2 regions of the Peribacillus sp. Bi134 genome follow, and region 2 is predicted to be linked to the other one. Evidence: riboswitches for the same ligand, from Rfam matches in the RefSeq annotation. Region 2 holds a riboswitch; the other holds the start of a gene.

Region 1 (9,022 bases), on a different contig from region 2:
AACGTTAAGAGAATAATTTGTGTAAGAAACAAATTAAATAGCAACTGTTTATCTGTAAGTTGTTTAATCATTTCAGCTTGCTTATTTTTCATTGCCATATTCCTTCTTTAATAAGATATAAGCCAATTCCTTTTTCCACGAGGAAAAGGAATTGACCGGATCCACCTTGACTTCCGGCCATACATCAGCCATTTTTTCGGTATCCATCCCACAAATATCACAACAGATGGGATTCACTTCCCGATGCTCTTCTCCAAAGTAGTCCAGTATTCCTAAACGTCGACATTCCGGTGCATAGATCCAGTGCAGGAAGTTATGCAGCTTTTCTTGATTCCTGGATTTCCTCTTTTGACAATACTCTTTCATCGCAGCCACTTGATGTAGGTTATTACCCGTAAACTGGGTAAAAAAACGCAGCTGGACTTCGTTTAACGAAAAGGATTGAGACAGCTGTTCTTTTTCTGAAAGGGTCAAATTCACCGGAATCTTTTGTGATGCATTAAGGAAAGAACATACACCATCGATTTGCGAATCCGAAGGCAACTGCTGCTCCATCAAATGCAGCGGAAGCCCTTCATCCCCTTCGCTATATAATAAGACAGCCACACTTTGCTTACGATCCCGTCCCGCCCTGCCTATCTCCTGAAGATATGCTTCCATCGTCGATGGGATATGAAAATGGATAACATATCTGACATCGGATTTATTCACACCCATTCCAAAAGCACTTGTTGCACATATAATCTTTAACTGGCCAGAAATGAATTGCTGCTGAATCAGCATCCTTTGTTCCTGTTCCATTCCACCGTGATAATAATTGACACTATCAATCCCGTTTTCCTGTAAAAATCCTGTGACAGATTCCGCCACTTTTTTAGAGGAAAAATAAATAATCCCGCTTCCGGTAAATTTCCTGACAAGCTCCAGCACACGTGCTAGCTTCTCATCGTAGCTGAACATTCGCTCGACAATAATTGCGATATTTTCCCGATCAACAGATGAGACTGTTTCATTGACCGGCTCAATATTGAGTTTACCAACGATGTCCCTCCGGACCTCAGCGGTTGCAGTTGCAGTCAGGGCAAGAGTCAACGGATTGTTCAATTCACTCCTCACTTCTCCTAAATTCAAATAATCCGGACGGAAATCATACCCCCATTGTGAGATGCAGTGAGCTTCATCTATGACGAACAAACCTATATCTATGGATTTCAAGGATTTTATTACACCATCCAGGCTTAACATTTCAGGAGATAAAAAGATAAAACGATAACTATGCAACCGGTCGAAAGCTTTCCTTTTTTGATTTAATGTCAAAAAAGAGTTGAGGGTCAATACACTTTTTTCGCCACTCATCTTCAGCTGATCTGCCTGATCCTGCATTAATGATAATAATGGGGAGACAATTAGGACAGTCTTATTTAAAAGATAAGCCGGCAGCTGGTAGCATAATGATTTACCTGATCCGGTCGGTAGCATCGCTAAGGTATGATTGCCGGACATCAATGATTCAACCACTTCCTTTTGTCCAGGACGGAATTCATCAAAACCGAATTTTTCTTTGAGGACTCGTTCTATATTCATCATCACTCACCTATTTTCGCAAGTACAAGTCTTATTTGGAAAAAGCTTATCTCTTTATTATCGACCATCTGCTTGATTGCTTTAAGCTTTTTTGTTCCAAGTTCCTTAATAGCTTCAGCAATTTTCCTCTCATCCTCGATATTCACATAATCTGAAATCGGAAAACTCTTGTCCGATAAGACAATTTCTACGAGGTGATCTTCGATGGTGTTGACTTTCAATCTGCGGATTTCAGCAATTTCACCCAGACTTTTCCCTTCATGGATGTATCGTAAAGTAGCCTGTGTAGATTGTGTCAAATGAGGATTCCCACTACTTTTCCAATCATTTGTTAATGTGGACAAGAGAGGGTAATCCTTTCCCGTTTCCATTTCAGCAAGCATTTGATGCAATGAATCAAGGAATGTAAAGCGGACATACTCTTCTTCTACATCCTTCCTTTTTGCAATCTGTTCAAACGTAAGTCCAATCCTGTTTATCCCGGTTATTTTCAAAATGAATATGTCTCGTTTCATATCACTTTGACTTTCTAAAAGGGATATCAGTTCATCATATAGATGTTGGGCAATCAATGCTCGATCCTGACGATTGGCATGTAAAAATTCCTTTACGAAGAATTGGATTTTGGGATTTCTTTGTATCGGATAAAAACGTCTTTCATTGTGGACAATATGGGATATGGTTTGAATGAGTAAGTTTAACCTTCCCCAGAAAACCGGGGTGATATTGTGATATTTCCAACCATTAATATACGCCGGAAAAGGATTATTTTTAAAGTAATCGACTAACATTCCTTCACCTTGCATACTAATTTCATATGCATCTGGTTTATCCGTTAATTTAATCAAGTCATGCTTAAGTAAATGTTCAATGTTTTGATTTAATTGCTGACGGGTAAATCGAGGTATTGTCCCAAAAATATCCGTTAGCCCGAATAAATGGGCATCCTGGATTGTTTGTGACGATTTCTTCCCCTGCAGCATATGGTATATAGCATAAATGGAGCGTTCGCCTTGAAATTTTTTTATCGCATATAGAATGATGGCCTGTAGATAATTATTCATGGGACTCACATCCTTGTTTCATTTAACCAATAAACCCATTGTAACAAATAACTGCAAAAATCGCCGTTATTATTGATGAATACAAGGAAAATTATGTGACTAAATGACGAATCATGGAAAGAACCAAGTTAAGTATTTCGATGTTTTCCGTTGACATTGTGCTACATGATAGTTATTATCAATACAATTTCTATTGAAAAGTTTGGCATTCGGTCTTACAATAAGAAAGAGATAATAATCTGAAATAAAAAGATTATCAGTTGTCAATCAACTTAGGAGGGGTTATATTCATGGCTAAATTTACTATTGTGGATAAAGAAACATGCATAGCTTGTGGAGCTTGCGGAGCAGCGGCACCAGATATATATGATTACGATGACGAAGGGATTGCATTTGTTACCCTTGACGATAACGAGGGAATCGTTGAAATTCCTGATGTACTTATAGATGACATGATGGATGCATTTGAAGGATGCCCAACGGATTCTATTAAAGTTGCTGACGAGGCATTTGACGGAGATGCACTTAAATTCGAATAACGTACAAGCCATTTTCAATCGAAAATGGCTTTTTTTTTGCCATCTCCCCATCCCAAAATGAAACAGGCATAAAAAAACAACCGAATACGAATATCCGGTTGTTTTTTATTTCTATCGTTAATGCCATTAAGCATTTTTATATAATGTTTGTTTATTGATCCATGTCTGTAATTTAATGAACAGCAACATGAATACGGATGTGATGAGTACGCCTTTTATCACATTGAAAGGCAAGATTGCCGTCGTAACGAGCTTTCTTGACTCGGGTGCCGACATTGCATCCCATCCCATAAAGAAGGTATAAGCCGGTAAGAAGACATAATAGTTTAAAACACTCATGAATACTGCCATGGAAACTGTTCCCGCAAGTAAAGCGAATGTCATCCCTTTTTTTGAATTGATTTTCTGAAATACATAATAAGTCGGCAAGACAAACAGTATTCCGGCTATGAAGTTAGCGATATGCCCCACAGGTACAGCAGTCAAGGTCCCTGTCATGACTAAATCCAATAGGTTCTTAATGAACTCGACTAGAATTCCAGCCATCGGTCCGAAAATTAATGCCGCCATCAGTGCTGGTATGTCGCTAAAATCAACATTGAGAAAAGGCGGGAATCCCGGAAACGGGAAATTTAAAAGCATCAATAAATAAGAAATGCTTCCCATCATGGCAAGTGTGACCGTTTTTTTCACTTTGTTCTTTTTCATAGGTCTCTCTCCTTCTTTTTCCGATCTACCTGAAAAAGAGGTTAGGGTTCCATATGTTGATGTTCAATAAAAAAACCTTTAATTCCAATAGAATTAAAGGGATAAATTAAAGGTTACATCAAACAAACGTTCAGCAAATAACTGTTGAAACGCACTCAGGAACCTCCATCTTCTCCCATCCAGACTATACTGTCGGCTTTGGAATCGCACCAAATCCTGCCTTGTAAGGCTCGCGGGCTTAGAAGAAGAAACTCTTCATCACCGCCGGTGGGGAATTGCGCCCCGCCCCGAAGATAGATCTATAAAATTTTTTTATACTTCCCATTATATCTGAATTACTTGTTTTTTGATAGCACTTTTTTTCTCAGTTGATTCATTCAGGATGAATATCGATCATCACAGTGAATGGCTTAAAATAAATAGTGGATACACAAAATGAAAATTCGAAATAATGAAAATTATTTTTTATACTATTCAATCCTTGATGAAGCCATTTATATCGCGACATTAAACAGATGATCAGAAGATCACCATTCTATTAAGCGCTTACATCCGGTTAAGCCAAATTGACATATTCAGCATTTCAATTGTAAAATTAACTGAAATTTAAGATAATTTTTTCCTAGGAAGGTGTTAAGTCGTGTATCGGATTTTAGTAGCAGACGCCATTAAACCAGAAGGACTCGGACCGCTATCTGAGGCATCCAATATTCATCTCATTCAAAAGACCGTAGAGGAAGCTGCAAACGAACTTGATCAGATTGATGCAATTCTTGTAAGAAGTGCTACGAAGGTTTCAGAGGATTTAATGAACCGTATGCCGCAGCTAAAAATTATAGCACGCGCTGGTGTCGGTGTAGATAACATAGATATCCCCTCGGCGACAAAACGCGGGATTGTCGTGGTTAATGCACCTGACGGCAACACCATTTCAACAGCTGAACATACATTCGCCATGATGGCTTCATTAATGCGCCACATTCCGCAAGCTTATGCTTCACTGAAGAATGGGGAGTGGAAACGTTCTTCATATACGGGTACTGAACTTCGTGGTAAAACATTAGGAATAGTTGGCTTTGGACGTATCGGAGGGGAAATTGCCAAACGCGCTAAGGTATTCGGCATGGATGTCATTGTCTATGATCCGTTCCTTACTGTCGATCGTGCAAAGAAAATGTCCGTAACTGCCCTGCCGTTAGATGAATTGCTTCCTAAAGCAGACATCATTACTGTTCATACACCACTTACGAATGAAACTAGAGGATTAATCAATAAAGAAAAACTGCTTACCTGTAAAAAAGGGGTTTATGTACTTAACTGCGCCCGGGGCGGTATTCTGGACGAAGATGATTTATATGAAATGTTAGTTCAAGGACATGTCGCAGGGGCGGCCCTGGACGTTTTCGTCGAAGAACCTCCAATTGGCCATAAACTGCTTGAACTGGATAGCGTCATTGCTACACCTCATCTGGGTGCTTCAACTAAAGAAGCCCAATTAAATGTTGCCGTACAGGTTGCCCAGGAGGTATTGACCTATTTCGAAGGAAATCCAGTCTCAAGTTCTATCAACCTGCCAGCCATATCTAAAGAAGTGTTTGAAAAGGTACAGCCATTCTATCAACTTGTCCAGCAAATGGGATCCATTGCTTCTCAGTGCATGAATGAAGGAATTCAGGAAATCTCCGTTACGTATGCCGGAGAATCATTGGATTTCGATACAGCGATTCTTACAAAAAGTCTAATCTCCGGCTTTTTCAGATCAAGAGTCGATGCATCTGTAAATGAAGTGAATGCCTTGTTGATCGCAAAAGAGCGTGGCATAACCGTTGGTGAAAAAATCTCTACGGACTCTTTAGGTTACTCGAATTTGATCAGCCTTAAAGTAAAAGGTGACCACCGTGAATTAACAATCAGTGGGACCTATATCGAAAATTACGGTTCTCGAATTGTAAGTTTGAATGGTTTCAAAATCGACTTTCATCCAGAACCGAATTTACTTTATATCCAGCATACCGATAAACCTGGTGTAATCGGTAACGTAGGTAAGGTCCTGGGTGATCACGGAGTGAATATCGCCACCATGCAGGTTGGCCGTAAAGAAGCTGGCGGGGAAGCCATCATGGTTTTGAGCTTTGATTTACCATTGGAAGATAACATGAAACAATTTTTAATGGAAACAGAAGAAATTACATTCATGGCCCGTATTTCATTATAAGACAAAAAAGTGCCCGTCAGCGCGGGCACTTTTTCTGTGAATGCAAGGGGCTTTTGCTTACCATGGACAGTGTGTTTATAACGCACCAACATATGAAAAACCTTCATATTTATTAAATCTTAGCCCGCTGCATCAATTTACTTGGTTCGGAGCTTTGGGCACCAATATGTCTTCAGTTAAATTCAGCTGGCCTACCTCTTCAATTGGAGCATTTTCAAACTTCACTTTTTCAAAACCAAAATCCTTAGCTATGAAGAGGATGGCTTCTAAAGCTTGAAGGGATTCCTCACTATTTTCAATAGCAGCTTGATCTGATAATTGAATGATCACAAGATCTCCATTCGAGCTTATCCTTTCCCATTTCAGGTCAGGCGGGATTGCAGGTGAAATTCCCTCGATGTCTGCCTCCCCTTTTCCAGCCTGCAGCGCTTCCTCAAAGTCCTGATATCCCATATTGCTTGGAACAAGAAACCTTGGGGAGGACTCATCCTTCTGGTAAAGCAGGTATGTGCGATTTTTTTGATGAGGTATATCCAACTCCTTTAAATATCCCGCATGCGCAAACATGGCACCTTGCTCACCATCTGTAGAAAATGTCATTTTCTCTATATTATTATAGGAAAGAGTTTCCTCCAACGAATGGAGAAAAAGTGTATCTTCATCCAATAGTTGGCTTTTTTCTTGAAAGTCAATATGAGCAGTGGCCGTATCGTTTCCTTGGCTAATCTTTATATCAAGTGGAAAATAATCAGATAGCCCATATTGCTCTTCATTGATGTCGGACATTTGATTAACTAACTGTTTCAATGTATCACTTTGATCGTAATGTTTGAGTTTAATTGAAATGGGAACGATGAAATTCATTTGATCATCTGGGATCCCCATCGTAATGATCGATGCATCGTTAAGGTCATTTTGATAAATCGCTTGTGCAAAGTTTTTTTCCTTTTTCCCTTTTCCGGGTTCCATTTCTGAAACCTCGTCTTTAGATTCAATTTTTGCTTGCTTACTCGAAAACTCTTGATAATCCTGTTTATCTTCTGGAGGAATTTCTTTGTTGCTTGCATCCTGCCGTTCATGATCTGCCGTTTCCTTATTTTCAGATAGAGATAATTTCCCACTACTTCCGCTGTCCTCTTGACTTGTCGTTCCTTTTTTTTCGATAATTAACGATGATGCCAAAACAACCATTAAGAATAAGGAGGCAAAACCCGCAATTAGAGGTATCCAGTGTTTCTTTCTCTTTTTATCATGTATTCTCGCAAACACCTCTGCCTTGGCTCGGTCATCTTTAAATTTCGGAAGCTCTCGGAGCAAGTCTTCAATTTCGCTTTCTTTCCAACGGGACCTTCTCAATGCGGTGGCCCTCCTTTCCTGATAAATCCTCCATCAACTTTTTAATAGCCTTCAAAGCACGGTGCTGGGTTGTTTTTACCTTACTTTCACTCCAATTCAATACTTCAGCAGTTTCCGTAATGGACAATCCCTGAATATATCGTAAAATGATGACGGATCTTTGATTCGTGGTACACCGGTTTAGGCATTGATAAATATCTTGGATTTCATCGTTCATGATAGCCACTTCTTCGGGAATGGGTTCTTTATCTTTTATCAATTGCCTATCCCATTCAAAGTTGGGAAAGATTTTGTCTTTCCACCCTTTTTGTTTCCGAAAGTAATCAATCGTCACATTTCTAGCAATCGAATACATCCACGTTTTTTCACTGCTCTTACCTTCGAAGCGTTCATAGGCCTTCATCACCCGGATATAGACCTCCTGAACAAGGTCCTCAGCCGTTTCTCGATTCTTGGTCATATAAAAAATGAATTGATAAATTTCCTGATGATATTTCTCATAAAGATCGTGGAAAACGGAATCCATCATTTCCCCACATCCGTTCATAAATATAGTCGTCAATCCTAAATAAAAGTTACATACTTCGGCTTTTATATTATTATAAAATTCCGTTAATTTCCACATATTCGGGACTTTCCTAAAAAAAAACAAAGGCAAGTTGGAAAGAAATCCAATTGCCTTTGTCTTCTCAGTTCCTTATGAAACAAGATTTTTTGGCAAGCCACCCGTCATTCATTCAGCATTCTCCAAAATTCGAGGCAGGATAAAACTGAACGTTGTCCCTTTATCAGGTAAACTGTTTACAGATATGAAGCCATCATGGGCATTGATTATATTTTTTACGATTGCCAAACCCAATCCGGTGCCCGAACGCCCGCGGGTCCTTGCTTTATCCGCTTTATAAAACCTCTCGAATACAAAAGGTAAATCTTCTTCGGGAATTCCAGATCCAGAGTCCTTCACATCAATGATCAGACCCCTTCGATCACTTGTCCTCTGAATGACATCAATGTTACCTCCTGGAGGAGTATGACGAATCGCATTATCAATTAAATTGGTCAAAACCTGTTCAATACGGTCCGGATCGAAATGCCATTGAATTTGATCATCTTCAAGACTGGCTGAAATTGTAATCCCTTTTTCTTTAGCTAGCCCGGAAAACTTACTTGTAATCCTCTTTAAATAAGGAGAAATAGGTACGCATTCATAGCTAAGGTTCATTTTACCCGATTCCAATTTAGCAAGATCGAGCAGATCATTGACCAACCGTCCCATTCTCAAAGACTCATCATAGATGATGCGGGCCATTTCCACCTTTTCCTCTTCACTGCTCGCAATGTCATCTACGATCGCTTCACTATATCCCTGCAACATTGAAATCGGCGTTCTTAACTCATGCGAGACATTAGCTATGAAATCAGTCCTAAGTTTGTCCATACGTCTTTCATCACTCATATCCCGTATGATGGCCACCGCTCCCCGAATATTGTCGGCATTTGTGTATAGGGGACTGACAATCAATCCCCAATCTCGGCCCTGCAAGGTAATTTCACCG
Region 2 (9,022 bases):
GTATTGGCGATATCTGCCATTGCCTTATTATTGGCGTTTAATCCAAGCGGTACAATCCTTAAATTGGTGGGTTATGCATGGGCTGGTTTCGGAGCGGCATTCGGTCCTGTCATTCTATTAAGCCTATACTGGAAACGGATGACGAAATGGGGAGCCCTGGCGGGAATGATTGTCGGTACGGCAACCGTGATCGTTTGGGATATGATCGATAAGTTCGCTGAAGTATACGAAATCATTCCTGGTTTCATTGCTGGTTCAATAGCGGTGATCGTTTGCAGCTTATTATCGGCCAAGCCTACAAAAGATATAGAAGAAGAATTCAATCAAGCCATTAAAAACCTCTCTTGATCATTGAAGGTCCAGTTAAAATGCTCTGGATTTTTTAGCTATATAAAACAATGATTGCAATATATATGGTACAATATCGATAGAGTCCTTATGTTGAAAACATGAGGGCTTTTTTTGAGTGATTTGGGAATAATAAACCAAAAACAATACAAAGGAAAAAATATGAACCAATCTCATAAAATTGCATGTAAAGTGGCTTTTATATATATAACCATTGGAGTCTTATGGATTGTCGTTACGGATTACATCTCTATGACACAGGCAAGGGCAGATGTTCAGATATATGCAATGTTTCAACATTCCAAAGGCTGGATGTTCATTTTCATAACCGGGCTTTTCCTATACTTCATAATCAGGTATTGGACGGGGAAAATGTTGAGGTCCCAACAGGAATTCATTCTGAAGGATGAACAGTATCGGTCGCTGTTCAAGCATAACCCGGATTGTGTCCTTGAGCTGAATCTCGAAGGAAATGTAGTTTCGCTAAACCCGGAAGCTGAGAAACTGTTGGGGCATAATAGTGACAATTTGAAAGGCCAGAATGCGAATCATCTCCTCAACTGGAATGAAAGTGAAAAAGTATCTGAATTCTTTTTACAGTCCCTTCAAGGGGAGGCTGTTAAATTCGAAACGACCATCCAGAATAGCAGTGATGAAAAACGGATAATCCGTGTGACCTTTTTACCGATCATCGTTCACGCGGAAATGCTAGGGGTATATGCAATTGTTAGGGATATTACTGAATTGCGGCGCGAAGAGGAATTGATGATCATGTCTGAAAAGCTATCTGTTATCGGACATCTGGCTGCCGCCGTCGCACATGAGATAAGGAATCCACTTACATCGTTAAAAGGATTCGTACAGTTAATGGATATGACCCAGGAAGTAAACCCGCAGCATTCCGATATCATGTTGAAGGAAATTGACCGAATCAATATTATCTCAAGCGAACTTTTGGTTCTCGGGAAGAAACAGGATGTCGCATTTCGCAGGATCGATCTTGCCGACTGTTTACAGCAGGTTTTCACGTTGATGAAAGCAGAAACGAATTTGAATAATATCGAAATGGGGTTCAGGGTTAAAACTGCCGAACCGATTTATATTATGGCTGATTCAATTGAACTTAAACAGTTGGTAATCAATATCATAAAGAACAGCATTGAAGCGATAAAGGATAATGGCGAAATTGAAATTTCACTGCAAATCATCGATGGACAAGCTGTAGTCAGCGTGAGTGATAATGGCATGGGAATGGGGCCCGAGCGTCTTGAACGGATTGGTGAGCCTTTTTACTCAACGAAGGAAAAGGGCACAGGGATCGGGCTTGCAATCTGCCGGAAGATCGTTCATCGCCTTCAGGGGGAAATGGATTTTGAAAGTGAGATAAACAAAGGGACGACGGTTACAATTCGCATTCCGTTGACTACTGGACAAGAATAAATGGTACTATGAAAGATAGGAAAAGTTTTATATTAAAGGAGAACGATATGAGCGAATTACCCGCATTAATAAACGATAGAAAACCATATATACAAGAGGTCTGGAAAAAGTCCGGATTCGGACAACTTACCCCGATTCAAACGAAAGCAATTCCCGTGATTGTCGAGGGAAAAGATATCATGGCCGAATCACCGACAGGTACAGGGAAAACATTAGCATATTTACTGCCATTGCTGGAAAAGATAGATCCTGAAAAAAAATCGCCCCAAGCTTTGATTTTGGCATCATCACGAGAACTGGTCATGCAAATCAATGAAGAAATTCGCATTTGGTCAGAGGGAAGCGGCATTACGGGCGCAGCATTCATCGGCGGTGCAAATGTGAAAAGGCAATTAGACAAACTGAAGAAGCGTCCACAGGTGATTGCTGGAACACCGGGACGGATTTACGAATTGATTGCCCAAAAGAAATTGAAAATGCACGAAGTTAAGACGATAGTACTTGATGAAGGTGACCAATTGATCACTCCGGAGCATATGGGAACGATCAATAATATTATCAAAACAACGCTAAAAGACCGGCAAATCATGGTGTTTTCAGCGACCCTGCCGGAGGAAACGGAAAAAGCGGCCAGGGGATTCATGAATGAACCCGAAATGATCAAGGTTGATAAGCATGAAAAAATGGAATCAAAGGTGGACCATCTTTACTTTGTTGTTGAGAGACGGGAAAAGTCCAAGATTCTAGAGAAAATCACAAGACTTAAAGATGTGAAGGCCCTTGCCTTCCTGAATGATATAGCAGAGCTGAGCGTCTTACATGAAAAGCTGAGCTATAAAGGTATTGAAATGGGCGTGCTTCACGGCGAATCCAATAAAGTCGACAGGGAGAAAGCGCTGCGCAAGCTTCGTTCCGGAAAATCCCCGATGCTGATAGCAACGGATGTAGCGGCAAGGGGGCTAGATATAAAAGGCCTTACTGCGGTCGTTCATATTGATATGGCTGACAACATCGAACAATATATCCATAGATCGGGTAGAACTGGGCGTGCAGGTGCAGATGGCACTGTCATTTCAATCGTAACGGAAAGAGAAGAGCGAGAGTTGAAAAAAATGGCTCGTGAACTAGAACTGCCATTAACGAGAGTAACCTTCTATGGTGGAAACATCGTAGTCGATGAATGATTCGGAAAAAGGGACGGCCATGGCGGCTGTCCCTTTTTTACGAATGCCCGGGTAAATCCACCTGAACTTGTTCATCTATTGCCCTACGGAAATCATATCATCTTTACTAAATTCAGGGGTTCATTTATAGGTGATGACCATGAATGAAAACGCTTCCTTTATATAGGTTTTTGACATATGATAGCAATAGACATAGGTTAGGAGGAGACGGTATGACAGGAAAGTATAAAAAGTTTGAAACGGCAGTCATCCATGAAGGATATGACTCGAAGAAGCATTTAGGAAGCTTGGCAACACCCTTATTTCAAACCTCAACATTCACTTTCGAAAATGCCGAGCAAGGGGAGAGGCGTTTCGCCGGTATGGAAGATGGATATATATATTCACGACTTGGAAATCCAACGGTACATGTGCTTGAAGAAAAGATTGCCGCTTTGGAAGGCGGGGAAGCTGGCCTTGCTTTCGGTTCAGGCATGGCCGCCGTTTCAGCTGTGCTTTTTGCGTTAACGAAAACAGATGACCACATCCTATGCTCACAGGGGTTATATGGTTGTACATTTGGCCTTCTGCAGCTTATGAAAAATAAATACCGCATCACTCATGATTTTTGTGAGATGGATACAGAAGAACAGGTAAGGAAAATGATTCGGCCGGAAACGACCTGCATCTATGTAGAAACCCCGATCAATCCGACGATGAAAATGATTGATTTACAGATGGTGGTGAAAGTTGCGAAGGAACATAATGTGACGGTCGTAGTGGATAATACGTTTTCGACGCCATATCTACAGAGACCGCTTGAGTATGGCTGTGATATCGTCCTTCATAGCGCTACGAAATATCTTTGCGGGCATGGGGATGTCGTTGCAGGACTTGTCGTAGGTAAGAAGGAATTCATGAATCAGATAGCAGGGACTACACAGAAGGATATCGGTGGAATCATTTCACCTTTCGATGCCTGGTTACTATTGCGGGGGTTAAAGACCTTGCCTGTCAGGATGGACCGTCATTCGTCCAATGCAATGGAAATCTTTCATGAACTTAAGAAACATCCAAAAGTGAAAAAGGTATATTATCCAGGTGATGAAGCTTCACCGGATCATTATATAATGCAAAAACAGATGAAACATGGCGGCGGCCTTATCTCTTTCGAATTGCATGGCACAAAACAGGATGCACAGGAATTCCTAAATAAATTGAAACTAATCAAAATTGCCGTAAGTCTTGGGGATGCCGAAACATTGATCCAGCATCCCGCTACCATGACGCACTCTGCCGTTCCTGAAGATTCACGGAAACAAATGGGCATCAGTGACCAGCTGGTCCGTCTCTCAGTTGGCCTAGAAGCTTGGCAGGATGTCTGGCAAGATCTTCAGCAAGCATTTTAGGCTACCATATTCCTTCTACTTTTAATGAAGATGGTGATGGATACGATAAAAGTGATGACAGCCAGGATATAAGAAATGTCCGTAATTACCGGATAGCCGGAGCTATTTCGTATCCCGATGCCTATGAACGCCCAAACGAATACGAGAGGATAGCACCAATCCCGGTTTTTACCTGCAAAGACAAAAGCCAGGATTGTTGCTGCAATCAGCAGGACGATCGTCCATGTTGAACTGGAAACCCCAAAACCGTCCCATTTGATATACGTGAGGTAATAAGAAATGTCAGCGATAGTTGCAACACTTACCCAGCCTGTATAAACGGAAAACGGAAATAGGTCGAAAGGCGCACGCTTCACTTTTTTTACGTTAGTATAAATGACCATTAAAGTAGCCAAAAGAGCAATGATAATGAATACGGATAACAAAAAGTGCTCATAGTGCCAAGCCAAAAGCCAAGCGCCATTCAAGACACAGCTTAAAGCGAACCAAGGGAAGGATGCCTTATAGGCAGGGCTGTTTTGGTGTTTGCTTAAAAACTGCCTGAATACCCAGATGGCGAGCAGGAAATAGATCAAGCCCCATATGGAAAATACATATCCTGCAGGAGTGAAAAGGACATCAAGTTTATCGGAAATCTCTCCTGATGTCTGGCCGTTCAATGGCAGGTAATTAGCTAAAAAATTCATCGTGACGACGAACAGATAGAAAATCAAGTTGATGATGGAAATAAGCATAAGGCTTCCTCCTTATATGAATTGTGAACCTCTAACCCTATTCCACATATTTAGCCTGATTAACCTCTTTGGAGCACATCGGGGACTTTGGAGGTCGTTTTTCCATAAAGAGAGGAAGTTTCTGTAACAATTGAACCATTTAAGGTTAGAAATTTTACATCTTCACTTTATGGTGATAAAATATTCAAAGATTCATATTATTTTAGTCCTTCGGGGTCGGGTGAAAATCCCAACCGGCGGTGATGAAGAAATTCTAAGCCCGCGAGCCTGTTAAAGGCAGGATTTGGTGAGATTCCAAAGCCGACAGTAAAGTCTGGATGGGAGAAGGACGTGTGGAACCCAAGTGTATACGTACGCCTAATTTTTCAAAAATGAAAATGTTGGGCTTTTTAGGTATACAATTTTTTTCACTCATTTCTCCTGCTAACTCCTTAGGTCATCCTAAGGGGTTTTTTATATTTTATAAAAGGGGGAAAAACATGTTTACGGGAATCATTGAGGATATCGGTACCGTTCATTCCATGAACAAAGGAAAAAGCAGTATGGAGTTATCGATTCGTTCTGAAAAAATCCTTGAAGATGTTCATCTGGGGGATAGTATTTCAGTAAACGGGGTCTGCTTAACGGTAACGTCCTTCACTAAAAGTTTGTTTACGGTCGACGTGATGCCGGAAACGGTCAAAGCTTCCTCGATACGGACATTGAAATTGGGATCACCTGTGAATCTTGAACGAGCCATGAGTGCACAGGGAAGGTTTGGCGGTCATTTTGTTTCAGGTCATATCGACGGAACCGGAACGATCATCAAAAAAGAACGGAAAGAAAATGCCGTTTATTATGTAATCCAATTGGAAGAGGGGCTCAGTGCCTTTTGCATTCCAAAAGGATCCGTGGCCATTGATGGAACGAGCTTGACGATATTTGGGATCGAAAGGAACCTATTGACTGTATCACTGATTCCATTGACTCATCAGGACACCATATTGGGACAAAAAGCGGCTGGTGATATCGTTAACATCGAAAACGACATGATAGGGAAATATATAATACATCAAATGAAAAATGGCAATCCAAAACCAGGACTGAATTTAGAGTTTTTGGCAGAGCATGGATTCTAATAAAAGGGCGGTGTAATGATGTTCCATACAATAGAAGAAGCGATAGAAGATTTGAAGGCAGGCAAGGTAGTAATCGTATCCGATGATGAAGACCGTGAAAATGAAGGGGATTTTGTAGTGCTGGCCGAAAAGGCGACACCGGAAGCGATTAATTTCATGGCGACTCATGGACGTGGTTTGATTTGTACAACCATCACTGAAGAACTGGCAGCGAAATTGAAACTGCATCCTATGGTTGGAGAAAATACCGATCATCATGGCACTGCTTTTACGGTAAGTGTCGATCATAAAAGCACCTCTACAGGAATCAGTGCTTTTGAAAGGTCCTTGACCATCCTTGAGCTTCTTAATGAAGATTCGGTCGCTGAAGATTTCCAAAGGCCTGGTCACACTTTTCCGATAGTCGCAAAAGAAGGCGGCGTATTAAGGAGGGCGGGACATACAGAGGCATCGGTGGACTTGGCGAAGTTATGCGGTGCCGCTCCAGCTGGTGTCATTTGTGAAATCATGAATGAAGATGGATCAATGGCCCGGGTATCCGATTTAGAAGTCATCGCTGATAAATTCAACCTGAAGTTCATTACGATAGCCGATTTGATTCGGTATCTTCAACAAAATGATACTATCGGGAACCAGGAGCTTGAACTGAACATCCCGAAAGCTTGAGGATTTAAGTAATTACATCTTACAGAACAAAAAATTATATTGTTTTTTAAAATTAGGAGGAATTGGACATGGGGAAAACTATTGAAGCACAATTAATCGGATCAGGATTGAAAGTCGGTATCGTGGTAGGAAGATTTAATGAGTTTATCACAAGCAAGCTTTTAGGAGGGGCATTGGATGGCCTTAAGCGTCATGGCGTTGATGAGAATGATGTTGACATCGCTTGGGTCCCGGGTGCTTTTGAACTACCGTTAATTGCAAAAAAACTTGTGAATACAGGTAAATATGATGCGGTAATCGGTCTTGGAACGGTAATCAGGGGTGCCACTTCACATTATGATTATGTCTGTAATGAAGCGGCTAAAGGCATGGCTTCCGTTTCCTTGGAAACGGGTGTACCGGTTATCTTCGGTTTGCTGACAACTGAAAATATTGAACAAGCGATTGAACGTGCAGGAACAAAATCAGGTAACAAAGGCTATGAAGCGGCCGTTAGTGCAATTGAAATGGCCAACCTTGGAAAATTGATTGAACAGTGATTTGGTATAAGGAAGCCGCAGGGAATAACGTCCCTGCGGCTTTTTTTGATGTACCGGATCATTTGTCGGATTGGGTCTGGCTTTTTAAACCATTAAGCAATTCTCCAAAGTTCGTAAAATTCCTAGCCATTTGATCGATTAGTGAATGCTGATCTTCACCACGCAACCTCTTCAATGGAAAAACCTCGATTTCAAAGTAATGGACGTTATAAATTATGGAAAATAAAGAATCATCAGGGGGTTTTTCGAAAAAAAACGAACAAAAGCATCACGTAATGGAAGCATGATAAAATATGCGGATATGATTATGCTACAATTGTAAAGATTGCAATTGAAATTCATGTCTTTAGGGAAAAGTAAATTTATTAGTTACTAGGAGGGGTTTGTGTGTACCATCTCTTTACACATAATGATTTAGATGGAGTCGGCTGCGGCATTATAGCTAAGCTGGCCTTCGGAGAAGAAGTAGTGGTAAGTTATAATTCAATTGGTCGCCTTAATCAGAACGTAGGAGCATTTCTTGAGCAGGCCAAGCTTGAAGATACATTGATCGTTACTGATCTATCGGTTGATGAAGATAACGAAAAAATGATTACTCAGTTTGTGGAAGATGGAGGCAAAGCGCTGCTGATCGATCATCATAAGTCAGCATTGCATTTGAACGAACATGATTGGGCATCTGTAACTGTCGAACAGGAAGATGGTAAACAGACGGCAGCGACATCATTATTCTATCAGTATGCAGTTGAAAATAAATACCTGGAACCTTCAAGCATTGTCGCTGAATTCGTTGAATTGGTCCGACAATACGATACTTGGGAATGGGAAGTCAATAAAAATACAACGGCAAAACGATTGAATGACCTGTTTTTCATGATTCCGATAGAGGAATTCGAAATGAAAATTGCAAATAAGCTGTCTACGGCTGAAAGTTTTACTTTTGACGAAGTGGAGCAAACCCTTCTGAATGTTGAAGAGAGTCGGGTAGATCGGTACATAAACAGGAAAAAAAGAGAAGTCTATCAGGCTACGGTCGGTCCCCATACAGCTGGTGTGGTCCATGCAGAGTCATATCACTCAGAATTGGGTAATGAACTGTCGAAAGAGTTCTCGCATCTTGATTATATAGCGATCCTGATGGTTGGAAGTAAAAGAATCAGCTTCCGGACAATTCACGACGATATTGATGTTTCTGAAGTTGCTGGCAAGTACGATGGAGGCGGCCACCAAAAAGCGGCAGGTTGTACCATGTCCGAAAAGGCGTATAGCCAATATGTCGAAAAGACCTTCTTTGCCGAGCCCCTTAAACGAGACGCACATAAGAATCAACTGAATGTAAAGGAATCCCCAGAGGGCTGCCTATATTCAACGAGAGACAAACAGGACATATTCATCTATGAAGATGAAGAAGAGCAATGGATTGTTGAAATCAACGGAAAACAACAGAAAAAAACATTCGATACATTTATGGAAGCGGAAAAATACATGAAGCGGAAATACGCGGCATGGCTGGCCCATGATGAAAGATATGAAGAGTTTGTCAATAAAGGATGAATACGAAAGCGGCTGTCCGAATGGGACAGCCGCTTTTCTACCTTTTGTCGT

Evidence for each region. Region 2 has a riboswitch for FMN ahead of ribE (riboflavin synthase). Riboswitches for the same ligand answer to the same signal wherever they lie in the genome.
Region 1: another riboswitch for FMN. It lies ahead of LQ188_RS12375 (ECF transporter S component); the one in region 2 lies ahead of ribE (riboflavin synthase).

Annotation. Positions count from the first base shown of each region.
Region 1 covers NZ_CAKKLN010000005.1:230,518-239,539, forward strand. The annotation lists gene LQ188_RS12355 (CPBP family intramembrane glutamic endopeptidase) at 1-92, opposite strand, end outside; gene LQ188_RS12360 (ATP-dependent DNA helicase RecQ) at 82-1,584, opposite strand; gene LQ188_RS12365 (helix-turn-helix domain-containing protein) at 1,587-2,648, opposite strand; gene LQ188_RS12370 (ferredoxin) at 2,939-3,187, shown strand; gene LQ188_RS12375 (ECF transporter S component) at 3,314-3,895, opposite strand; FMN riboswitch at 4,059-4,194, opposite strand; gene serA (phosphoglycerate dehydrogenase) at 4,536-6,110, shown strand; gene LQ188_RS12385 (hypothetical protein) at 6,243-7,466, opposite strand; gene sigX (RNA polymerase sigma factor SigX) at 7,432-7,992, opposite strand; gene LQ188_RS12395 (ATP-binding protein) at 8,200-9,022, opposite strand, start outside.
Region 2 covers NZ_CAKKLN010000008.1:213,366-222,387, reverse strand. The annotation lists gene putP (sodium/proline symporter PutP) at 1-348, shown strand, start outside; gene LQ188_RS19425 (ATP-binding protein) at 463-1,788, shown strand; gene LQ188_RS19420 (DEAD/DEAH box helicase) at 1,836-2,972, shown strand; gene megL (methionine gamma-lyase) at 3,185-4,360, shown strand; gene LQ188_RS19410 (TspO/MBR family protein) at 4,357-5,094, opposite strand; FMN riboswitch at 5,297-5,427, shown strand; gene ribE (riboflavin synthase) at 5,574-6,212, shown strand; partial or broken gene ribB (3,4-dihydroxy-2-butanone-4-phosphate synthase) at 6,231-6,869, shown strand; gene ribE (6,7-dimethyl-8-ribityllumazine synthase) at 6,947-7,417, shown strand; gene LQ188_RS19390 (oligoribonuclease) at 7,805-8,971, shown strand.